2 regions of the Weizmannia sp. FSL W8-1119 genome follow, and region 2 is predicted to be linked to the other one. Evidence: a T-box and tRNA genes for the amino acid it is inferred to sense, from the RefSeq annotation. Region 2 holds a T-box; the other holds one or more tRNA genes.
The links. A T-box is a leader RNA that pairs with one kind of tRNA and senses whether it is charged. The one in region 2 lies ahead of thrS (threonine--tRNA ligase), so its partner is inferred to be a tRNA-Thr.
Positions count from the first base shown of each region.

Region 1: it has a tRNA-Thr gene. The T-box ahead of thrS (threonine--tRNA ligase) is inferred to sense a tRNA for this amino acid. The anticodon was not compared.

Region 1 covers NZ_JBBOZL010000001.1:182,313-186,362, forward strand. Annotated here, with positions in the region: rRNA gene NSQ19_RS00945 (23S ribosomal RNA) at 1-2,074, shown strand, start outside; rRNA gene rrf (5S ribosomal RNA) at 2,242-2,357, shown strand; tRNA gene NSQ19_RS00955 (tRNA-Asn) at 2,365-2,436, shown strand; tRNA gene NSQ19_RS00960 (tRNA-Thr) at 2,443-2,515, shown strand; tRNA gene NSQ19_RS00965 (tRNA-Glu) at 2,527-2,601, shown strand; tRNA gene NSQ19_RS00970 (tRNA-Val) at 2,613-2,685, shown strand; tRNA gene NSQ19_RS00975 (tRNA-Thr) at 2,693-2,768, shown strand; tRNA gene NSQ19_RS00980 (tRNA-Tyr) at 2,774-2,858, shown strand; tRNA gene NSQ19_RS00985 (tRNA-Gln) at 2,923-2,994, shown strand; tRNA gene NSQ19_RS00990 (tRNA-Lys) at 3,041-3,113, shown strand; tRNA gene NSQ19_RS00995 (tRNA-Gly) at 3,154-3,225, shown strand; gene rocF (arginase) at 3,488-4,050, shown strand, end outside.
Region 2 covers NZ_JBBOZL010000001.1:1,969,662-1,973,711, reverse strand. Annotated here, with positions in the region: gene NSQ19_RS09720 (replication initiation and membrane attachment family protein) at 1-70, shown strand, start outside; gene dnaI (primosomal protein DnaI) at 67-1,011, shown strand; gene NSQ19_RS09710 (putative sporulation protein YtxC) at 1,138-1,974, shown strand; T-box leader at 2,092-2,314, shown strand; gene thrS (threonine--tRNA ligase) at 2,391-4,050, shown strand, end outside.

The DNA.
Region 1 (4,050 bases), 1.8 Mb from region 2:
TCTCCGAAATAGCTTTAGGGCTAGCCTCAAGCGGAGAGTTTTGGAGGTAGAGCACTGTTTGGACGAGGGGCCCTCATCGGGTTACCGAATTCAGACAAACTCCGAATGCCAAAAACTTATGCTTGGGAGTCAGACTGTGAGTGATAAGATCCATGGTCGAAAGGGAAACAGCCCAGACCGCCAGCTAAGGTCCCAAAGTATACGTTAAGTGGAAAAGGATGTGGCGTTGCTTAGACAACCAGGATGTTGGCTTAGAAGCAGCCATCATTCAAAGAGTGCGTAATAGCTCACTGGTCGAGTGACGCTGCGCCGAAAATGTACCGGGGCTAAACGTATCACCGAAGCTGCGGATGGACACCGTTTGGTGTCCGTGGTAGGAGAGCGTTCTAAGGGCGTTGAAGCCGGACCGGAAGGACCGGTGGAGCGCTTAGAAGTGAGAATGCCGGTATGAGTAGCGAAAGAAGGGTGAGAATCCCTTCCACCGAATGCCTAAGGTTTCCTGAGGAAGGCTCGTCCGCTCAGGGTTAGTCGGGGCCTAAGCCGAGGCCGAAAGGCGTAGGCGATGGACAACAGGTTGATATTCCTGTACCGCCTCTTCACCGTTTGAACGATGGGGGGACGCAGGAGGATAGGGCAAGCGCGACACTGGTTGATCGCGTCCAAGCAGTTAGGCCGGTGCGGAGGCAAATCCTTCGCGCCAAGGCGGAGCTGTGATGGCGAGGGAAATTAAAGTACCGAAGTTCCTGATTCCACACTGCCAAGAAAAGCCTCTAGTGAGGTGAAAGGCGCCCGTACCGCAAACCGACACAGGTAGGCGAGGAGAGAATCCTAAGGTGAGCGAGAGAACTCTCGTTAAGGAACTCGGCAAAATGACCCCGTAACTTCGGGAGAAGGGGTGCTTTTTGGGGTGTATGCCCCGGGAAGCCGCAGTGAATAGGCCCAGGCGACTGTTTAGCAAAAACACAGGTCTCTGCGAAGCCGCAAGGCGAAGTATAGGGGCTGACACCTGCCCGGTGCTGGAAGGTTAAGGAGAGGGGTTAGCCGCAAGGCGAAGCTCTGAACTGAAGCCCCAGTAAACGGCGGCCGTAACTATAACGGTCCTAAGGTAGCGAAATTCCTTGTCAGGTAAGTTCTGACCCGCACGAAAGGTGTAACGATCTGGGCACTGTCTCAACGAGAGACTCGGTGAAATTATAGTACCTGTGAAGATGCAGGTTACCCGCGACAGGACGGAAAGACCCCATGGAGCTTTACTGCAGCCTGATATTGAATTTTGGTACAGCTTGTACAGGATAGGTAGGAGCCTTGGAAACCGGAGCGCCAGCTTCGGCGGAGGCATCGGTGGGATACTACCCTGGCTGTATTGAAATTCTAACCCGCACCCCTTACCGGGGTGGGAGACAGTGTCAGGCAGGCAGTTTGACTGGGGCGGTCGCCTCCTAAAAGGTAACGGAGGCGCCCAAAGGTTCCCTCAGAATGGTTGGAAATCATTCGCAGAGTGTAAAGGCATAAGGGAGCTTGACTGCGAGACTTACAAGTCGGGCAGGGACGAAAGTCGGGCTTAGTGATCCGGTGGTTCCGCATGGAAGGGCCATCGCTCAACGGATAAAAGCTACCCTGGGGATAACAGGCTGATCTCCCCCAAGAGTCCACATCGACGGGGAGGTTTGGCACCTCGATGTCGGCTCATCGCATCCTGGGGCTGTAGTCGGTCCCAAGGGTTGGGCTGTTCGCCCATTAAAGCGGTACGCGAGCTGGGTTCAGAACGTCGTGAGACAGTTCGGTCCCTATCCGTCGCGGGCGCAGGAAATTTGAGAGGAGCTGTCCTTAGTACGAGAGGACCGGGATGGACGCACCGCTGGTGTACCAGTTGTCTTGCCAAAGGCATCGCTGGGTAGCTATGTGCGGAAGGGATAAGTGCTGAAAGCATCTAAGCATGAAGCCCCCCTCAAGATGAGATTTCCCACAGTTTAACTGGTAAGATCCCTGAAAGATGATCAGGTTGATAGGTCCGGGGTGGAAGCGCGGCGACGCGTGCAGCTGACGGATACTAATCGATCGAGGACTTAACCAAATAGAAAAGCGGAGGTGCCTTACCAAAGGCACTGGCGCTGAACCATTTTCAAAGTTAGAAACGCATTCTCCGTTTACAGTTTTTTCTCCCATCCGGTTTTCAGGGAATCACATAATTCCTGTTGATAAGCAATGGAAACTTTGTTATAATGATTTTTGTCATTGAGGTCCGGTGACGATGGCGGAAAGGTCACACCCGTTTCCATCCCGAACACGGAAGTTAAGCTTTCCAGCGCCGATGGTAGTTGGGGGTTTCCCCCTGCGAGAGTAGGACGCTGCCGGGCCCGATATTCCGCAGTAGCTCAGTGGTAGAGCAATCGGCTGTTAACCGATCGGTCGTAGGTTCGAATCCTACCTGCGGAGTCATATGCTTCCATAGCTCAGCAGGTAGAGCACTTCCATGGTAAGGAAGAGGTCATCGGTTCGAGCCCGATTGGAAGCTTATATTTTTTTGGCCCGTTGGTCAAGCGGTTAAGACACCGCCCTTTCACGGCGGTAACACGGGTTCGAATCCCGTACGGGTCACCATTTACATATTTGGAGGATTAGCTCAGCTGGGAGAGCGTCTGCCTTACAAGCAGAGGGTCGGCGGTTCGAGCCCGTCATCCTCCATTTGTATGCCGGTCTAGCTCAATTGGTAGAGCAACTGACTTGTAATCAGTAGGTTGGGGGTTCAAGTCCTCTGGCCGGCACCATTTACGGAGGGGTAGCGAAGTGGCTAAACGCGGCGGACTGTAAATCCGCTCCCTCAGGGTTCGGCGGTTCGAATCCGTCCCCCTCCACCATCTCATTTTTTGGGCATGCACTTTGGTGCATTTTTTTGGTGAGAGGGTTCATACTATAGATAATTGGGCCATAGCCAAGCGGTAAGGCAACGGACTTTGACTCCGTCATGCGTTGGTTCGAATCCAGCTGGCCCAGCCTTTTCTATTGAATTGGTTACGCCAATGGATATATAGATTTTTACGAGCCATTAGCTCAGTTGGTAGAGCATCTGACTTTTAATCAGAGGGTCGCAGGTTCGAATCCTGCATGGCTCACTCTTTTCTTTTTTTAAAATATGTGGTATTCTACAAATATGCGGAAGTAGTTTAGTGGTAGAACAACACCTTCCCAAGGTGTGGGTCGCGGGTTCGAGTCCCGTCTTCCGCTTAAAGTTTAAACGCTCAAACCTCTTGATATAAAAGGGTTTGAGCGTTTTTTATTTGTCTGTAAATATTTTTCACTCTATAATACAACTCCAGTGTTGTTGGCGGATGGTTGATGGGTTTTCTGGATTGGTGAAGGAAGGCCCCTTTAAGATGAATAGTCTCACCTCCATTTTCTTGAATAATTATACAGAATTTTGTACAGTTGAGCCAATTGGAAAACAATTTTACAATGATAGATAGAGAGAAGGAAAGGGGACAGTCTGATGGAGAAACATATTGCAATAATGGGGGTTCCAATGGATCTTGGGCAGCGGTATAAAGGGGTAGATCTAGGCCCGCAGGCGATCCGGTATGCAGGTGTGAAAGAAGGACTCGAGAAACTCGGCTGCGCGGTTACCGATTTGGGCAATATTGAAATTGGCAGGGCGGAGCAGCTCCCTGATGACGAAGTCAATGCAAGAAATTTAAAAACGATTGCAAAAGCGAGCCAGTTCATTGCAGAGCATACAGATGAAATTGTAAAAAGCAACCGGTTCCCGCTTATTTTTGGCGGCGACCACAGCATTGCCATTGGGACAATTGCCGGCATCAGCAAACATTACAGAAATCTCGGCGTCATTTGGTTTGATGCGCATGCGGATATGAATACTCCTGAGACAAGCCCTTCCGGAAATGTCCACGGCATGCCGCTTGCCGCCAGCCTCGGGTACGGGCATGCTTCTTTAACGGGCGTTTACGGCTATATTCCGAAACTGAAAGCGGAGCATGTTGTCCTGATCGGGCAGCGGGATTTGGACGAAGGGGAAAAGGATTTCATCCGCAACCT
Region 2 (4,050 bases):
CGATGGGGAGTCATTGGAAGAGAAAAGGAAAAGGCTTGAAAAAATACGTGAACAATACAAGAAAGGGTGAAGGCGGTGGAAAACATAAACGAGACGCTCAAAAGGCTTTCATCCAATCCCGGTTTCCGCAAGCGTTATGAAGAAATGAAGCAGGAAATCATCACGCATCCCGAAGTCCGCGCTTTTTTGGATGCACACCGCGGCGAAGTCACAAGATCGATGATTGAAAAAAGCTGGATGAAACTGTACGAATTCATTTCACAGGAAAAAAATTGCAGCCGGTGCAAAAGCCTTGGCGAATGCGTGAATATGATGAAAGGGTATGTGCCGGAACTTGTTATTGAACAGGGCAATATTGAGGTCCACTATAAAAGGTGCCAGAAGAAAATATTGGAGGATGAGCGCAATAAAACGCGCAGGCTGATCCAAAGCATGCACATGCCGAAAAAAATACTGGCGGCATCCTTTGGCGATTTTTTCCTTGAACAAACGGGGCGCCTGGATGCATACGATTTTGCGCATCGCTTTGTCCGTGAATACGAGCCGGGCAAAAAAATGAAGGGGTTATATTTATTCGGCAATTTCGGCGTCGGGAAATCGTATTTGCTCGGTGCGATTGCGAACGAGCTGGCGGACCGGAAACAGGTCTCTTCTTTAATTGTGTATGTGCCCGAGTTTTTCCGCGAAATGAAGGATTCCATCGGCGACCACTCCACCGGGGAAAAGCTGGATATGGTGAAACAAGTGCCCGTATTGATGCTGGATGATATCGGCGCGGAAACGAACTCGAGCTGGACGCGGGATGAAGTGCTCGGCCCGATTCTCCAATACAGGATGCAGGAAGACCTTCCCACTTTTTTTACATCCAATTTCAGCTATGAGGATTTAGAATACCATTTCACTTATACCCAGCGCGGGGAAAAGGAAGAATTGAAAGCCGCGCGCATCCTTGAGCGCATTAAATATTTAAGCGTCCCTGTCCGGATGGAGGGGCCGAACCAGCGGGCCTGACCCTTATATGAAGGGGGCCCGCCTTTTTCATTTCGTAACGCTTTGCCGCCTTCTATTTGCCGGTGCCCCTTCATATACATAAGGTAAAGCAAACGAGCATGTTTTACCGTACAGGGGGGGCTTGGATTGGAATTCCTGATCAGGGACAAGGATGATGCATTATGGATAAAAGCATATTTTGCAAAGGAAAAAGGGCGCGCTGTGAAAATCCGGGAAGCAGTGCTGCATGGGAAAATACATTATGTGGTGGAAGCGGCCGGCAGTAAAAAGGAACTGCAGGCGGCCGTTGCAGATTTTATCATGAAGAAAAAAAGAAACGAGTGGATTTGCAATCAATTGCAACAAGCCTATTTTTTTCGGGCGGAAGAAGAGCAAAACCGGATACTCGAAATCGTGGCCGGCATGCTGAAAGGAGAGCGGCCGGAGCTGACGGATCTGGCGGGCGGGATTGAAGAACGTGCCGCCATCGAAGGGGCGGTCGCACCGCTGGTTGGCGAATCGCGCACATTGCCGCTCGCTTCCGTGCTGACGTTCCGCTTAAAAGGCTATTTTGACTGCCTTGACCGATACATCGGTATTGCGATTGACGAATACAAAATGGAACAGGAATACCAGATTTTTGTGCAAAGCTTGAGGGATTACTTGAAGCAAAAAGAACCAAAAAGAGAAAAAATAAAGCTCTGCCTCGGGGAACAGGTGAAATTTTACAACGGCCAATTCCGGGAAATGACGAGGGAAGAACTGGATGGGCTGATTGACCGCAGGCTTCTGTCCAACCACCCTGTCTATATTGACTCTGTCACGATTGCACCGCTTTTATCGATTGCGCCTGCCCGCATTGAAATTTATACGGATACCCCGGACCATGCTTTGATCCGTACGATATGCAATATTTTTGAAGAACGGGTGGCCGTGAAAAGCCGGATGCACTTTATGCACGATCAGCTCGCCGCCAGCGAATGATAAAAAGGGGGCCTTGAAGCGGGGCAACGCAGCACGGCAACAAAATCCATCGCCATCCCTTGATTTTTTCATTGCAAACTTCTATAATTACTTACATAATCAATTGGAAATGAAAAATTCAATGTGATGACGAGGACAACAGGATTCTGTTACCGCCTTTCAGAGAGGAAAGCCCCAGGCTGCAAGCTTTCCGGCACGGGCAGGATGCTTACCGCCTCCGAACTTCAGCCGTGAACAAAATAAGTAGCGGCTGGCGGATATTTCCGTTATCAAACTCAAGCCGTACGTAGAGACGTGCGGAAATGAGGGTGGAACCGCGTGTACAAAACTCGTCCCTTGCCGGGGGCGGGTTTTATTTTTTTGGCTTTGTTCTTGCGGCCACCCGCGTTGACATCATTTTTAAAGGAGTGGGACATATGGCAGAGATCGTAAAAATCACATTTCCAGATGGCGCTTTAAAGGAATTTCCATTTGGGACAACAACGGAAGAGATTGCCCAATCGATCAGCCCGGGCCTCCGAAAAAAGGCGCTCGCCGGCAAACTGAACGGCAAACTGCTCGATTTGCGCACACCGATTGAAGAAGACGGCGCAATTGAAATCGTCACCCCTGAGCATGAAGATGCGCTTGGCATTCTGCGCCACAGCACGGCACATTTAATGGCACAGGCTGTCCGCCGCCTGTATGGCAATGTCAAGTTTGGCGTCGGCCCTGCAATTGAAAACGGATTTTATTACGATATGGATCTTGACGCGTCGATCACGCCGGAAGACTTGCCGAAAATTGAAAAGGAAATGAAAAAAATTGCTGCGGAAAACCTTGAAATTGTCCGCAAAGTCGTATCCCGTGACGAAGCCAGAAACATATTTGCGAATGATGAATACAAGCTTGAACTGATTGATGCGATTCCGGACGAAACGGTCACGGTTTATGAACAGGGCGAATTTGTTGACCTGTGCCGCGGCGTCCATGTGCCGTCAACCGGAAAAATCAAGGAATTCAAATTATTAAGCATTGCCGGTGCATACTGGCGCGGCGACAGCAACAACAAAATGATGCAGCGCATATACGGGACGGCTTTCTTCAAGAAAGAGGATCTCGAGGCCCATTTGAAATTCCTGGAAGAAGCAAAAGAACGCGACCACAGGAAAATTGGGAAAGAACTCGAACTTTTCACGAACTCGCAAAAAGTCGGACAAGGCCTGCCGCTCTGGCTGCCAAAAGGCGCAACGATCCGCCGCACCATTGAACGGTATATTGTCGACAAGGAAGTCAAACTCGGCTATGACCACGTCTATACGCCGGTGCTTGGCAGCGTGGACCTGTATAAAACGAGCGGCCACTGGGACCATTACCAGGAAGATATGTTCCCGGTCATGAAAATGGACAATGAAGAACTCGTGTTGCGCCCGATGAACTGCCCGCACCATATGATGGTGTATAAAAATACGATCCACAGCTACCGCGAATTGCCGATCCGGATTGCCGAACTCGGGCTCATGCACCGTTATGAAATGTCAGGTGCGCTCTCCGGCCTGCAACGGGTGCGCGGCATGACACTGAATGATGCCCATATTTTCGTGCGTCCGGACCAGATTAAGGAAGAATTCAAGCGCGTAGTCGAACTGATTCTTGAGGTATATAAAGATTTCAACATTACCGACTACTCGTTCCGCCTGTCGTACCGTGACCCGGAAAATACGGACAAGTATTATGATGATGATGAAATGTGGAACAAGGCACAGGCGATGCTGAAAGAAACGATGGATGATTTTGGTTTTGACTATTACGAAGCGGAAGGCGAAGCTGCATTTTACGGCCCGAAGCTTGACGTCCAGGTCCGCACGGCGCTTGGCAAAGACGAAACATTGTCAACCGTGCAGCTTGACTTCCTGCTCCCGGAACGATTTGATCTGACGTATGTCGGGGAAGACGGCAAGCCGCACCGCCCGGTTGTCATCCACCGCGGCGTTGTTTCGACAATGGAACGGTTTGTCGCTTATTTGATCGAGGAATACAAAGGGGCGTTCCCGACATGGCTGGCACCGGTCCAGGTACAAGTGATTCCGGTATCGC